DNA from 2 places in the Neobacillus sp. C211 genome. Region 1 is predicted to be linked to the other one. Evidence: riboswitches for the same ligand, from Rfam matches in the RefSeq annotation. Region 1 holds a riboswitch; the other holds the start of a gene.
What was found. Region 1 has a riboswitch for thiamine pyrophosphate ahead of thiC (phosphomethylpyrimidine synthase ThiC). Riboswitches for the same ligand answer to the same signal wherever they lie in the genome.

Region 1 (8,052 bases):
TCGGAGTTTCTTCCGTGTTTGGTCCCGTGTATAAATTACCTTCGGCGTCGGCTTTGTCGGCCGCCACCAAAGCAACAGATGGAATCAAATCGATGAACAGCCTTCCATAAAGCTCAACATATGTGTGAATTTCACCTATGGTTAGCTTGCCATCTTCAAGCATTTGCGCGATTCGAAGGCCTTGAGGCCCTGAATAGGAGAAATCCACTTTTTTGGCGATTCCTGATTCGAACAAATCCAAATGTTCAGGACGGGATATACTCGACATAATCATATGCAAATCGTACAATTTTCTTGGATCAGCTTGGGCAAGAGCTTCCGAAAGGAATGATGCCTGTTTCTGGTTGTTCCCCTCCAAAACGACACGGTCTCCAGGCATGATCAAGGTTTCAAGTGCCTCAACGATTTTGTTTGTCGGAATAATCCGATTATGGGCGATTCCTTTCATGTTCGCGATTCTTTTTTCTTTGGCTTCTAATCGAGTTTTCCAAGAACGTTGTTTTATTATCTGCATTTTATGTATCCCCTTTCATTTTATAATTTTTAAAACTTATGAATGGTCCGAAGAAAAACGTTTTGCCAATAACAGACAATTTCTAAACCCATTTTCTTCAACAGATACAGCACGGGCACCAGGCAAAGCTTTTTTTGCTAAACTGGCCAGGACGTTCCCAGGAGGCATTTCAATAAAAAGCCTTGTTCCATATTCACAAAGAACCGAAGAGATATCATGCCATTTGACTGGATGTGAAAGATTAAAAGCAAGATCCTCTCTGATTTTTTCCGGTGATTTTAAAAGCCTTGCTGTCCTGTTACAAGCATAGGGAATAATTGGTGAACGAAAATGAATTTTTGAAAGTTCTTCGTACAAAGAAACTGAAACCGGCCGGAGTAAGGGGCAATGTGAAGGTACACTAATGTTTAGGACATCCGCTTTTCTAGCCCCTCTATCCCTTGCATGATTGATAACCCTGTCGATTCCCGCAATGGAACCGGAAATCGTAACTTGATCTTGTGCATTAATATTTGCTACGTAAACAGGATCCTTTTCGATAAAATATGTTTCTACTATTCCTTTCATCGTACGTCCGTCGATTCCTGTAATAACCCCCATCCCATAACCTGATGGAAAGGCCTGCTCCATCAATTGTCCTCTAAGCTTCACCATTCTGACAGCATCAGTTAAATCAATCGCCTTACATGCGACCGCTGCACTGAAAGCGCCGACAGAATGGCCTGCCGCAATGTCTGGGAGTACACCTTCGGATGCAAATGCTTTTATAACAGCAACTGACGAAACAAACAATGAAACCTGAACCGAAGTCGTCGACTCTAATGCAGCCATCGAATCCAACTTGTATACGCTTTCTCCAAGAATATCACCAGCTTGATGCATAACCTCTGAAATTACAGGGTGATCGTGTAAATGATGAAGCATATTCGGCTTTTGGGATCCTTGGCCAGGAAATAAGAATGCTAGTTTCATCTTTCATACCCCTTTTTAGGCACCAGTCAATATAACTCTATTGAGCAAACTTTTTATTAATACTAGAAATAACATCCTGATTATGGCGAGTTAAGAGTTTGGCAGCCTCTGCTATATTATCCTTTGTTAAAAGGTCAATTAACATTTCGTGTTCGTGTACTGATTTTTCAATGTTTCCGTTATTTGCGAATGAAAGACTCTGGACCCTAAGCAGCGGCCAGCCCAAACGGGAATACATCGTTTTAATTGTTACACTTTTACTCATCTCCACAAGTTTCATATGAAAGGAGTGATTTAACTGGGTATACAGATGAACATCAGTAATATCCTTCATTTCTCTCAAAATAGCAGCCATTTTTTGCAGACATCCATGATCCGTTCCGTTTCTCTGAATCCGTTCGATGGCCATCGTTTCAAGCATATTACGTATTTCAAGGAGGTCATAGATTTCATTCTCTGTATAGTCCTTTACAACCGCTCCCTTCCGCGGTATTCTCTCCACAAGACCTTCAATTGACAGTAAATAAATGGCCTCCCGTACTGGCGCACGGCTTGTTCCATACTCCTCTGCATAAATATGTTCGATCAGTTTTTCCCCTGGTACTAACTCCCCCTTAATTATTTGCTCGGTAATATGTTCAGCTATATGGTTTGATAGAGCATTTTCATTAATTTTACGAGATTCCATGACTCTGTCTCCTCCTCAAAGAAAATTTGGTCGACTGTCGATTATTATTATAACCACCACCTTTAGAAAATTCAATATTTTTAGAAAATTTTAAAAATGAATTGACACTTTCTTTTCTTTCGTTTTATTATGGATTTTAGAATACAGTCGACTGTTGATTCTTATCTTGGAAACGCTTACTCATCTCTTGATCTTTCAATCTCCCCTCTTTGTCTAGGCCAGCATTGTTTTGTTTTCTCCGCGTTATAGCTTTTGTCTCTTTAGTCTAAAGCAAAAAAATTGAAAAGGAGAAATTCTATGATCATTTTTGGTGTCGCTTTATTATCTATTTGCTTTTTAGGAGGGGTATTTTTTGGAGATCTCCTCGGAGACATACTGGGGATTGACGCAAATGTCGGCGGTGTCGGATTTGCCATGCTGATGCTGATTCTGATTGTGGAATACCTGAAAAAGAAAGAAAAGTTAAACAAACAGACGCAAGAAGGACTGGCTTTTTGGAGTGGAATGTACATCCCGATTGTTGTTGCCATGTCGGCACAGCAAAATGTTGTAGCAGCTCTTGACGGAGGAGTACTTGCGATTACTGCAGGTGTGGTCGTAGTACTTATTAGTTGGGCAGTTGTCCCCCTTCTTAGCAGGGGCGGTACGATCAATGAGACTCATGAAAGTGAAATGATAGGAGGCGAACAGCGTGTTAGAAACATTAGGTAGTATATTTCAAAATAATGGTTTAATTGTTTCTTTTGCCATTGTTGGTTTTACTATGTATCTTTCATATTTCATTTCTGACAAGTTAACAAAAGGGCGGATTCACGGATCAGCTATTGCCATCACCCTCGGTCTTTTGCTTGCTTATATCGGAGGAGTAATTACAGGGGGAGAGAAAGGAATTGCAGACATAAGCCTCTTTACAGGAATCGGCCTGATGGGCGGCGGAATGCTCCGGGACTTTGCGATTGTTGCCACTGCCTTCGGGGCCAACTTCAGTGAAATTAAAAAGGCTGGAGTAAATGGAGTCTTATCTCTGTTTATTGGTGTGATACTCTCCTTTATTGTCGGAGTATGTATTGCATTGGCGTTCGGATATAAAGACGCAGTTAGCTTAACCACGATAGGTGCTGGGACAGCGACCTACATAGTGGGTCCGGTTACAGGTGCAGCAATAGGGGCAAGCTCTGAAGTCATTACTATAAGTATTGCAGCCGGGCTTGTAAAATCAATCCTTACGATGATCGGCACCCCATTTGTAGCAAAATATATCGGATTAAACAACCCGCGCACGGCAATGGTATATGGAGGATTAATGGGAACAACAAGCGGCGTCGCCGGAGGATTAGCCGCAACAGACCCAAAGCTGGTTCCCTACGGAGCAGTAACCGCCACTTTTTATACTGGCTTAGGCTGCCTGCTTGGCCCTTCAGTATTATTTTTGATAACAAAAGCAATTTTTGCTTGATTAATTAACTTTCTACTGGTAATTGTTTATACTCATTAACAATGTTTTTTTCTGGTGGAGAACTGTTCAAAACCTTTTCAATTCTTTTAGTAAAAAAAAAGAGCCTTTCCTTATGGAGAGGCTCTCAGTTTGTCGACAAAAGGGGTTCGGAATGGTTTCATTCCGAACCCCTTTTCTCGCGAATCGATCGCTTTAATGCTCGTATTTTGGCACTCATGAAAATTTATAAACAGGCCCATATACGTATAACAAGTAGTTCAGAGGAAATACTTAAAATGTTTCAATAAGGAAAGGAGGTCGTGACATGGACGTACAACGAGCACAGGAAATTTCTAATTCATCGACTATGGCTAATGTAACGTATAACGGAACACGTATCTATATTGAGCATGTTGACAAACAAAACGGAACAACTACAATCCACTCTCTCGATGAACCAAATAGTAAACAAAGTGTTTCCGTATCAAGCCTAATAGAACATTAATTAGTTAAATCTTCTTCAAGTGAAAGCATAGTTCCTAAGAAAACATCACTTCAAAGTGGTGTTTTCAAGTTCCGTTTCGCATTTGTAATAATATAAAGTGATTATAGTTTTTACTATGGGAATTTATAGAAAAAACTAAAAAACCTTACCCCGATATTAATCAAGGTAAGGTTACATGGCTATCTTTTTAATACCCTCTTGTTAGATTATCTTCTTGTCGGTTTTTGTTTAATAATATAATACATTTACCTTATTACACTTCAAACATTTTTCATAATATTGATCGCCATCAAAATGATGATCACAATTTTGCTGAATTTCCTTTAAACGCTCCTCTAAAAAAGCAAGGCTAGTTTTCATTTGCGTAATTTCCTCGTTAATCTTTTGAACATTCATCGTATAACCTCCCAAGAAAGTTACTGATATATGCTGCCCCCAGATTGCTTAAACTCCTTAGCTTTTTCCTTCATACCTGTTTCAATAGCTTCCTTCGTATCAAGTTTGTTTTCTTTCGCATAATTACGAATATCTTGAGAGATTCTCATGCTACAAAATTTTGGTCCACACATTGAACAGAAATGTGCTGTTTTTGCACCTTCCGCAGGTAAAGTTTCATCATGATATTCTATCGCTCGTTCAGGATCTAAAGATAAATTAAACTGATCTCTCCAACGGAATTCAAAACGAGCTTTTGATAAGGCATCATCTCTTTTTTGGGCTCCTGGATGTCCTTTTGCCAAATCAGCAGCATGGGCGGCAATTTTGTAAGTAATAACCCCTACACGAACATCCTCTCTATTCGGTAAACCTAAATGTTCTTTAGGAGTTACATAACAAAGCATAGCTGTACCATTCCAACCAATCATTGCTGCCCCAATAGCAGATGTAATGTGATCATAACCAGGTGCTATATCAGTCGTAAGAGGTCCAAGTGTGTAGAATGGTGCTTCCTGACACACTTCTAGTTGTTTATCCATATTTTCTTTAATCAAGTGCATAGGTACGTGTCCAGGTCCTTCAACCATTACCTGAACATCATGTTCCCAAGCAATTTTTGTTAGCTCTCCAAGAGTCTCTAATTCTGCAAACTGCGCTTCATCATTGGCATCTGCAATAGATCCAGGACGTAAACCATCCCCTAAAGAGAATGCAACATCATAAGACTTCATTATTTCGCAGATTTCTTCAAAGTGAGTATATAAAAAGCTTTCTTTATGGTGGTGTAAACACCATTGTGCCATGATTGATCCACCGCGGGATACAATACCTGTTAACCGTTTTGCCGTTAATGGAACATATCGTAAAAGAACACCAGCATGAATGGTGAAGTAATCAACACCTTGCTCCGCTTGTTCAATCAAGGTATCACGGTAAACCTCCCATGTAAGATCTTCAGCAACACCATTTACTTTTTCAAGTGCTTGATAAATGGGGACGGTGCCGATAGGAACTGCTGAGTTTCGAACAATCCATTCCCTTGTTGTATGAATGTTTTTACCTGTTGATAGATCCATAATATTATCGGCACCCCAGCGCGAGGCCCATGTCATTTTTTCAACCTCTTGTTCGATGGAGGATGAAACAGCCGAGTTGCCAATATTCGCGTTAATTTTAACATGAAAATTACGTCCTATTATCATAGGTTCTGACTCTGGATGATTGATATTAGAAGGAATAATCGCTCGACCTTTTGCCACTTCATCACGCACAAATTCAGGTTTCATATTTTCCCTTATGGCGATAAACTCCATTTCAGGAGTAATAATTCCCTTTTTAGCATAATGAAGCTGTGTGACATTTTTCCCTTTTTTTGCACGTAATGGTTTGCGCTTTAAACCAGGAAACACATTATGATTGGCACGAGGATCATTTTGATCGTTATACCCATTATCTTCAGGTTTAATTTCTCGACCTTCATATTCCTCAACATCTGCTCGTTCATGAATCCATGTGCTTCGAATGGCAGGAAGACCTTTTGTAATATCAACAGAATAATTTAGATCCGTATAAGGACCGCTTGTATCATAGACGCGAACTGGAAGGTTTTCCTCTTCTCCAAACGCACCTGTTGTCGGGCTTAACTCAATTTCACGCATTGGTACTTTAATGTCCGGTCTCGAACCTGTTACATATACTTTTTTACTGCCTGGAAAACTAGACATGATGGAAATGTTTTGTTCGTTTAATGAAGTCTTTGACATAATAAATCTCTCCTTTTTTTGAATATAAAGGACGAGATACAGAACATAACAAGTGGAAAAGCGTATAAAAGTACATCAAAAAGCCGGGCCCATAAATGGTTGGACCCGGCTAATATGTATGCAGAAGTATAGGTGCATTGAAGACTGTCTATTCTAACTTCCCCACGCTGGTATGATCCAGATCAGGTCCCAAGAGTCAAGAAACTTCATCGTGTTTCTTTCTCAGCCCAACTTATTGGGCACCCCTAGTTATTTATATTCAATTAACAATATTATATATGAGTATCGGTTAAAATGAAATACATAATATTATTTAAAGTGATATAGTATTGTTTAGATATTATAATTAGATTGTGAAGTGAGAAAGTTTAGATCTCTTCTTGCTTGGGTTTTAAGAAGTATAATTCTTTTTTCGTACCCTAAAAAAGAAGGCTTACTTGTGACCTGACGCTCCATAATCTTTGATTGTTATTTTTACGTTGTAGTAAATTGGAACCTCACTGAATGTTTTATCCCAATCTTTTTTGACCTTTTCCCATACTTTCGGATGCTCAATTCTTAAACGGGTTCCAAAGCCAGCAACGTCTACTCGATATTCCTTTTGCGTTTTTTTAATCGTATGATCAACTAATCGTTTTACTTCTTTTTCGGTAGATTCTTCTGCCCTTTTTAGAAATGTATTATCAAAAGAGTTTCCTGAAACCACCCAATTCTCAGATAATCTCCCTTCTGATTCGATGTTTACATCAAAAGAGATATTGTTTCCCTTAACATGAGAGGTGATTTTACTTTTCATAGAATCTATCTCATATACGATTAGCCCACTAGTCTGTTTATCAAAACTTTTCACCAAACCGCCTTTCCCCTTGCCTGTTATCCATGTTATCCCATCCAATTCCTCTTCATTTAAAAAACCACGCAGTTTTTTTGTCTTTCCTTTTATCACGGCAGCTCCTGCAAATTTCACTTCACCATTTTCCGAAATGACATTTTGCAAAAGAAAACTGGATCCTGATTTCAGCTTACCGTCTAATTTAATAATCGAGATAGGAGGCAAAATTCTTGTCGTTCGAAAGGCATTATCTACCATTCCAAACAGACGAAATGCTGGAACTTCTCCTGCTTTCTTTGATACTAGGGTATTGCTAGCTCTCCCTTTACTAATAAACATAAGGCAGCTTGGTCTAAAATCATTATCCCGAAGATATTGATCAAGTAATCGATCTAAACTATACGATCGTGCAAGTCTATCACCGATTACAATGACTTTCATGTGACTGGCATTAAAAGGAAGATCCGTTCTTAATGATAATTCACGAACCTCTTGAAGGATGGAATCTCCCGTTTCAGAAATATTAACATAAGATTGTTGTTGCGATCCCCCTTCTTTACTCATTGAACTTGCTAATTGTGAGGTAATAAGTTGATAAGTTGTAGTAATCTGATCTTTTTTGGAATAGCCTTCATCTTGTTCGTTTATCTTTTTCTCTATGGTTGACTTCTTCCCTATATCGAATGCCACCCCTACACCTAAGCTTAGCTCTTCAATTTCATGACTGCTCCAACAGCCTGTAAGAGAAAAGAGTAAAAGGACAGACAGTGAAGCCAAGATAAATCGTATATTGTTATGAGGTAACTTCATTGTTTTCTTCCTTTCCATCTCGCGATAATAAGAAGGAGAAGTGGTAGTAAACCAAATAAAAACAATGCAATATTGCCAATGATATCCCCAAGTTT
Region 2 (8,052 bases), on a different contig from region 1:
TAACAGTTTGCTCAAATAAACTGCCGCTTAATGCAGCTGGTCTTCAACTCTTGTACTCGTTACTTTAAGTACAATTCTTTAAAATCTGTTTCGTTCATTAAATCAAAAATAGACGATGCTTTATATTAAAGCATCGCACCTGTTAGTTATACTAGTCCCTTTTTAAACCAATATACAAATTTTTTAACAATATATAAAAATTGGATGTGACTTTTAGGATATATTTTAGCGTTTTTGTATCGTCCTATGTAATAGCCCACACAATTTCACTAGTTATGGCTGCTGCGTTCCCGCCCTGACCAGTTTCCTAGCGTCCTTGTTGGACTATGACTCCGCAGGTAGGACTCGAACCTACGACCGATCGGTTAACAGCCGATAGCTCTACCACTGAGCTACTGCGGAAAATTTCTAACTTCCTATTTACTTGATCATCGGATGATGAATCTAATTCAAAATATTTTTGTTGCTTAGTGGAAATGACGGGAGTTGAACCCGTGTGCAAAGATATTGGCACTTATACTTCTACGAGTGTAGTCAGTAGAATTGATTTCACTTACTTCGTTAGCCTACTGACAGGCATTGAAGCAGTTAGTCTGGTTAGTCTCTTCCTTCATCCTCAGACGGTGGAATTCGGCGTAGTCCACTTATCATAAGTCCCTTACCCTACCACATGGACGATGGAGGGAGGAACCGCTATCGTCTGTTATTAGGCAGCGAAAGCGAAGTTGTTGTTTTGTTTGCCAGTTATAAGGCTTTATCGTTTTTACGAGGACGATTCCCTCGACTCGCCATATAAGCTCAAACTATCCCTGTCGATACCTAGACATCCCCATTATATAATGGCAGAGAAGAAGGGATTTGAACCCTCGCGCCGGTTACCCGACCTACACCCTTAGCAGGGGCGCCTCTTCAGCCACTTGAGTACTTCTCTGTAATAAAAGCTTACCGTCAGTTCCGTTAAGAACTTACAAGAGAAATATATCATGTCTGCTAAATGGATGATAGCTGTAAATTTTGGTAGTTCAAAAGTACTAGTTACATCATTAGAACTTTTGGTTAACATATATTAGAATATTTGTTTTAAAAAAATAAGGCCTCTCTTATGATTGGATGAGGCCGCAAGTTCATACGGTTTAAAATTCTTCGTATTCTGCAGTATCTTGGTTGTTTATTCTGCCATCAGGGCGAGTTAATCCTGAAATGATACTCATTTCTATTTCATCTAAGGAGAAATCAAAAATAGATATATTTTCAAGCTGCCTTGCAGGAGATGATGATTTAGGAATGGCAATGGCCCCAAGTTGATAGTGCCAACGTAAAATAATTTGTGAAATAGACTTGTTATGATGATCGGCAATCTGTTGAAGGGTATCATTTTGGAAAACTTCATTTGCTCGAGCTATTGGGCTCCAGGATTCCGTTGTAATGTTATTTTCTTCATGCCATTTTCTTTGTGGTGCTTGATTGAATAATGGGTGTAATTCGATTTGGTTAATGCTAGGTTTCACACCTGTTTCTTTTTCTAAACGCTCTATATGTTCAGGTAAGAAATTACAGACACCGATCGAACGAATAAGCCCCCATTTTTTAGCATCAATTAATGCTTCCCAAGCTTCCAAATATATATCCTGTTTAGGATTTGGCCAATGAATGAGATATAAATCATAATAATCTAGATTTGCTCGAAATAACGATTCTTGAATGGTCGCAACCGCCCTGCCATAGGTTTGATAGCGACCGGGCAGTTTCGATGTAATCTTTAATTTTACTCTTGGAACAGAACTGCGTCTAATAGCCTCCCCAACCGTGCCTTCATTTTCATAATTATAAGCAGCATCTATTAGTCTATATCCCATATCAATTGCACTTAAGATCGAATGAACACCATCATTCCCTCTTAGCTTATATGTACCCAAACCGATTACTGGCAAAGTAAGCCCATCATTAAGTGTAATTTCTGGAATTGATTTATCCATCATTAATCACTCCATTCCATAATTATCAAGTTTATCATAATTTTGGTAACATTTCATGGAAAGACTTCTTCTCCAATGGTTTTCATTACCCTAAGTATCGATGGTATAGTGCCTTTGCTTCGGAAATATCCTTGGTTCCGTGGACTAACACCCTTCCGTCTTTAAAAATGACTAATCGGTGCGGATCCGCTGTATATGATAATAGATACGGATTTCTCTGTACTGTTCCCCCTTGATTTGCCAATAATTTTTCTAACGCTACTAAGTCACGCAAGGCGGGAAGCGCAGGACGTATCTGAACAGAATCTCTTCCACAGAGGACAGCTGTCTTGGTTTGATTTTCAAAAGCTAAATAGGGGAAGGAACGTTCTTTCCCACAGGTTGGACAATCTTCTTTTTTCAATTTATCTACCTTGATCGTACTATGTTGATTTTTCCACAAGTCAAAAGACACGAGTTTGCTCCGAAGAGAATCCAGATCGCCAACCAAAATTTTCAAGGCTTCACTTATTTGATACGCAACGACCATGTTTACAGCTGGACTAATAATTCCAGCTGTGTCACAGGTTAATCCGCCTAGCGGAACGGTTTCAAGTAAGCAAGCAAGGCAAGGTGTTTTTTCTGGAATAATCGTGTAGGATATGCCGTAGCTTCCCACGCATGCCCCGTAAATCCAAGGGATGCCCACCTTTTGTGCTACATCATTCATGATCATTCTTGTTTCGAAATTATCGGTTGCATCAATCATCAGATCCACATTTTGAGCCCAGTCAAGAAGCTCGGTGACGGAGGCATCACCAATGATTGCCTCAATCAGCACCGAAGAGTTAATCGCTGTTAAGCGGTTTTTGGCTGCGATGACTTTGGGAATTCGGTTTTTGGCATCTTCTTCAGCATAGAGCTGCTGTCGCTGTAAATTCGACCATTCGACATAATCCCGATCCACAATGGTTAGTTTCCCTACTCCAGCACGGACAAGGGCTTCGGCACTTCCTGAACCGAGTGCTCCCATTCCGATGATAAGTACATGTTTCATGGAAATTAGCTGCTGTCCGTCTTTCCCAATCGGTGAAAATAGTTCTTGTCGTGAGTAGCGATTCACCCGATACTCATTCCTTCCTTGGGACTGCTGGCTGTCGCATATCTCTTTTTCTCGATTCGGCCGGCTTCAAAGCCTAATCGTCCCGCTTCGATCGCTAAACTCATGGCTCGAGCCATTTTGACCGGATCGTTTGCTGCTGAAACAGCCGTATTTAATAACACCCCATCAGCACCTAATTCCATCGCCAATGCTGCATCAGCTGGGGAGCCAATACCAGCATCCACAATCACAGGTACGACCGCTTGCTCGATAATAAAGCCTAGATTAACAGGATTGATGATCCCTTGACCGGATCCAATGGGCGAGGCCCCAGGCATGACCGCATGACAGCCCACTTCTTGGAGCTTTCGAGCTAAAACCACGTCATCGGATGTATAGGGGAGGACAATAAATCCTTCCTTCACTAATTCTTCCGTTGCTTTAAGGGTTTCAATCGGGTCAGGAAGCAAGGTGCGATCACAGCCAATCACTTCCACTTTAATCATATCGCATAGTCCTGAAGCTTTCGCTAGTTTTGCGATCCGGACCGCCTCTGCGGCTGTTTTTGCTCCAGCAGTATTAGGCAGAAGCTTATATTTTTGAGTGTCGAGCTGTTCTAAAAAATTCGGCTGGCTTGGTTCAAAAATATTCATTCGTCTCACCGCAAACGTGAGGATTTCTGCTTTCGACACTTCCACTGCTGCCTTTTGGATTTCAAAGCTTGGATACTTTCCCGTACCTAGTAACAAACGAGATTGAAAGGATAAAGAACCTATTTTTAACATGTCAACCGCCTCCTACAAAATGGACTATTTCGATTCGATCTTTATCTGATATTCTCGTACTTTGGTGCTCTAACCTGGTTAATATTTCACCGTTCACTTCCACAACAACGACCTTATCTTGGATGTCATGATGTTTGAGAACATCTGAAACAGATACGATATGGTCGGGTAATTGGATCCACTCGCCATTAACTACTACCTTCATGGTATACCTCCTAACTAACCGTTTCTTTGTGCCGTTCTAGGTGAAAAGCAGAGAGTAGTTCCTGATCTAGTAAGCTACCTGACACTAGGTCCGCAACTAGTTCCCCTGTAATCGGGCTTAATAAAATTCCATTTCGAAAATGGCCTGCTGCCACGAACAACCCACGCCAGCTTGGATGCTCGCCCATATAAGGGATTCCATCGCCTGTCTGCGGTCTGACTCCAGCCCATACTCGCTCCCATGCTGCCTCCTTAATCTGTGGAACTAATTGAGTCGCTCTTTCTATCAATGTAGCAATCCCTTCAGGAGTTACCTTGGTATCAAAGGTATTTTCAATCACAGTCGCACCTATATAAATTTCCCCATTTTGTTTGGGTACTAAATAACAACGTTTGTCGGAAAAAATGGTCGAGTTAATGATCGGCCTTTCTGTTCTAATCGAAAAGCATTCTCCTTTAACCGGATACACAGGAATATCGATTCCTGATTCTTGCATTAATTTCGCCGCCCAAGCTCCAGTGGCAACAACCACCTGTTCACAATGGATGACGCCGTTGCTGGTGTTTACCCCTTTAACTTGACCGTTTTCATAGACAAAAGAAAGAACCTCCGTCTCTTCACATATTTTGGCACCAAAATGTTCCGCGGATTTAGCAAAGGCTTTTGTTAACTTCGCTGGTTGCACATGCCCATCACGGGGAAGATACATCCCTCCAGCTACACTTGGTGAAAGAGATGGTTCCAGCACACGTACTTCTGTTGCATCGAGCCAGGTAATGGTTGGATCCCATTTTTTTTGAAAGGAGACCTGTTTTTTTACCTCGAGTGCTATTTCTTCGGTTTCGGCAATTTTCACCATGCCTTTATTCACATACTCAATATCAATTCCTGTATATTCAAATAACTCACTTGCGAGCGTTGAAAACATCGCTTGACTTTTTAAAGCCAGCTGGAATAAGGGACCGTCTTGTTCCAGCTCTGCTTGTGCTGCCAGCATTCCGGCAGCCGCACTGGACGCTTGGCAAGCCACTCGTCCCTTCTCAATCACGACGACTTTTCTTCCCCTTTTTGCAAGCTGATAGGCAATCGAGGACCCGATAATTCCGCCACCGATAATGGCCACATCAAATGAATTTTCCACTTTGTTCATCTCCATTTAATACATTTAGGTAAGCCTTAACTGCTGCTAGTGGATCGGGAGCATCTAAAACTCCTGACATAACTGCGATTCCTTTTGATCCTGCTTGAAGTACCTGCCCCGTATTTTCAGGTGTGATCCCGCCGATGGCTATTACCGGGATGTCTAATTGGGTGAGCCTTGCTAATTCCCTTAGTCCTTTTGGGGTCTTACCCGGTTTTGATTGCGAAGGAAAGACATGGCCAAATAGCACGTAATCAGCACCATTCTCTTTTGCTTGTTGTCCTTCCTCGTAGGAGTGGATGGAGTTCCCGAGCAAAAACTGAGGAAAGTTTTCTTTCACAAGCGCAGTATCTAAACTATGGAAGGCTAATTGAACTCCTCTAGCCCTTGTAACGCAGGCAACATCGACTCGGTCATTAATGATAATCTTTGATAGTGGGATGTTTTCATTTGTTAACCGTTGGACGGCCTGGAAAAGTTCCTTGGCTGTTTTTTGTTTTTCCCGCAAATGAATCGCGGTTATATATGGATGAATTTCGCTTACAATTTCACATAACTGTTCAATTGGCATTTTCCCATTGGAGATAATATGTATCTCTTTATCTTTTATACTAGTTGAAATACCCGTTCCCCCCTTTTAAGCAGATTCCGAAGATCGAAGGCCTAAAGTGAAAAACAAAAAACCACTTTCTTTAAGTAAGAAAGTGGTCGAAAATTCGAAATAGAAACATACGTTCTTCAAATATCCCGTTTTCCACTTCCCTACGCTGGTATTACCCAGATCAGGTTCATAGAGTCCCGAAGTCGTACTTCAATCTCAGCCCTTTAAAAAGGCACCTCTAGCGGATTTGCGTCATTTATGTAATTTTCATGTAATGATTTCCCTGCAAGAATAATGTTAACACTTCGGGTAGAAATGTCAAATGTTTTTCTTATTTATGGTAGAATAAACCCTATAGATGTTAACTAAATTACAATTATAGTTTACTTTTAAAATCTAAATGGAGTAAACAAACAGGGGGAGAATAATGTATAAGCTACGAGGACATCATCTTTTTTGCCTTCTAGGGTATCGGGGAATGGGCTATTCCCAAGAATACGTGGAAAATATGACGCTTTTGCATCAAACCTTGAGAAACAACCCAAAAACGTTGATTCTGCTTGTAAAGGGACCAGATCAGTTGTGTGAAAAGTTCCCTAATTCAGGTGAATACCATTGCCAAGACGACCAGATCGATGAAAGAGATGCCGTTATTTTAGACAAAATGAACCTTAAAATCGGACAAATTCTTAGATGGGAGGAAATAGAGTCCCGCATCCTAAAACATGTCATCCCCGCCGATATTCAAGTTGTCTGTGAAACTTGTTCTTGGCGTTCTTACGGGGTTTGCGAGGAAGGTATTCGAGAGATTCATGATAGGAAGGGCTTAAGAAAAATTCAATAAGCTTCATCTATTCAATGCCCACATGCCCACAGGGACGGTTCTTTTGGCCTTTTTTAATCTCTTTCCTTGTCCCAGAAAGCCAGTAGAACTGTCCCCATGGTCCTCCATGGTCCCTGTCCTTACACGCCCCGCTTATTTCCCCAAAGAAGCGCATGTAATTGTGGTAATACTTTTACATCATTCAATTGAGTGTCAGCGACCACACAATTGACTAACCACTCATATTTCAACAGTAGTTTTTGAAGCAATTCATTATTATTGAAATTCGTAATATCATCGTTCCCAACCTGGAGATAAAAAGGAATATCCGCATAGCGGCTATGAACCTTTTTCGCATACTCAAGATCGGTTTCATCAAAGATAACTACTTTTAGACTTACTTTATGTTTAAAATCATTGTCGTTTAAATTTTGAAAAATAGAATCTAATATTTCAAAATTGGTTACCATGTTGGAGCTCGGCGGCTTAGGTGAAATGGTCAGTTCATTGACGTTTAAGAACCAGTCCTGCCATATGCTTCCTTGTGTTTCAATACCAATTTTGATGTCTTTTTCTTTTAATAAATCAATAAACACATCTAAGTTTTTCAACAGCGCCGGATTTCCCCCTGAGATCGTCACAAACGAGAAATTGTCCCCACCGACTCTTTTCAATTCATCCCAAATTTCTTCAGCGGTCATTTGCTGAATATCCTCCTTGGCACTGCCATCCCATGTAAATGCAGAATCACACCAGCTGCATGAATAATCACAGCCGGCCGTCCGAACAAACATCGTTTTTTGACCAATGACCATGCCCTCTCCTTGGATGGTAGGGCCAAAAATTTCTAATACAGGAATCTTACTCATTCCTCCATCCACTCCCTTCTCGCTTCTGCGTAGCTTGTTGGAGTTTCAAACAGACGGACAAATTCCACTCTTGCTCCATGATATTGGTCCCTACGATCTTCTTTTGCTAAGGCTTCTTTCATTTTCTCATATATCCAGACAACCATGTTTTCGGCTGTTGTATTCATCGATGGAAGGGTTTCGTTTAGGTATTGATGATCAAGATAGATTTCGATTTCATTTTTCCAAATGTCTTTAATATCGCCAAAGTCGATCATTAAGCCGCGTTCATCAACAAAACCACTTAATCCAAAAATAACTCTGTACGTATGGCCGTGCAAATTCTTGCATTTCCCTTCATAGCAATGCAAGTGGTGTGAAGCATCAAAGGTAAATTCCTTGCTCACTAGTACACGCTTTGAATGATATTTTAATTGATGAGGTTGAATGTCCTCATTTATCTTCTGAAGTTTATCAACGATTCTAAAACCCATCGTTTAAAACCTCCCATTAAGAAAGTCATCGAGCCCTCTTTTTCTTAAGACGCAAGCTGGACACTCTCCACATCCATCCGAAATCACACCATTATAGC

Region 2: linked by a shared signal. The riboswitch ahead of ACSU6B_RS03700 (thiamine phosphate synthase) and the one ahead of thiC (phosphomethylpyrimidine synthase ThiC) in region 1 are both predicted to bind thiamine pyrophosphate.

Annotation. Positions count from the first base shown of each region.
Region 1 covers NZ_JBPXRO010000011.1:124,337-132,388, reverse strand. Annotated here, with positions in the region: gene mdcA (malonate decarboxylase subunit alpha) at 1-514, opposite strand, end outside; gene ACSU6B_RS12615 (ACP S-malonyltransferase) at 551-1,486, opposite strand; gene ACSU6B_RS12610 (GntR family transcriptional regulator) at 1,524-2,174, opposite strand; gene madL (malonate transporter subunit MadL) at 2,472-2,885, shown strand; gene madM (malonate transporter subunit MadM) at 2,866-3,630, shown strand; gene ACSU6B_RS12595 (small acid-soluble spore protein H) at 3,935-4,114, shown strand; gene ACSU6B_RS12590 (serine protease) at 4,343-4,510, opposite strand; gene thiC (phosphomethylpyrimidine synthase ThiC) at 4,531-6,315, opposite strand; TPP riboswitch at 6,458-6,572, opposite strand; gene ACSU6B_RS12580 (Ger(x)C family spore germination protein) at 6,749-7,957, opposite strand; gene ACSU6B_RS12575 (spore germination protein) at 7,954-8,052, opposite strand, start outside.
Region 2 covers NZ_JBPXRO010000003.1:23,700-31,751, forward strand. Annotated here, with positions in the region: RNA gene ffs (signal recognition particle sRNA small type) at 246-331, opposite strand; tRNA gene ACSU6B_RS03660 (tRNA-Asn) at 331-402, opposite strand; RNA gene ssrA (transfer-messenger RNA) at 469-831, opposite strand; tRNA gene ACSU6B_RS03670 (tRNA-Ser) at 841-931, opposite strand; gene ACSU6B_RS03675 (aldo/keto reductase) at 1,134-1,976, opposite strand; gene ACSU6B_RS03680 (thiazole biosynthesis adenylyltransferase ThiF) at 2,062-3,078, opposite strand; gene ACSU6B_RS03685 (thiazole synthase) at 3,075-3,842, opposite strand; gene thiS (sulfur carrier protein ThiS) at 3,844-4,047, opposite strand; gene thiO (glycine oxidase ThiO) at 4,058-5,188, opposite strand; gene ACSU6B_RS03700 (thiamine phosphate synthase) at 5,172-5,810, opposite strand; TPP riboswitch at 5,931-6,039, opposite strand; gene ACSU6B_RS03705 (DUF1284 domain-containing protein) at 6,217-6,633, shown strand; gene queE (7-carboxy-7-deazaguanine synthase QueE) at 6,753-7,481, opposite strand; gene queD (6-carboxytetrahydropterin synthase QueD) at 7,478-7,954, opposite strand; gene queC (7-cyano-7-deazaguanine synthase QueC) at 7,958-8,052, opposite strand, start outside.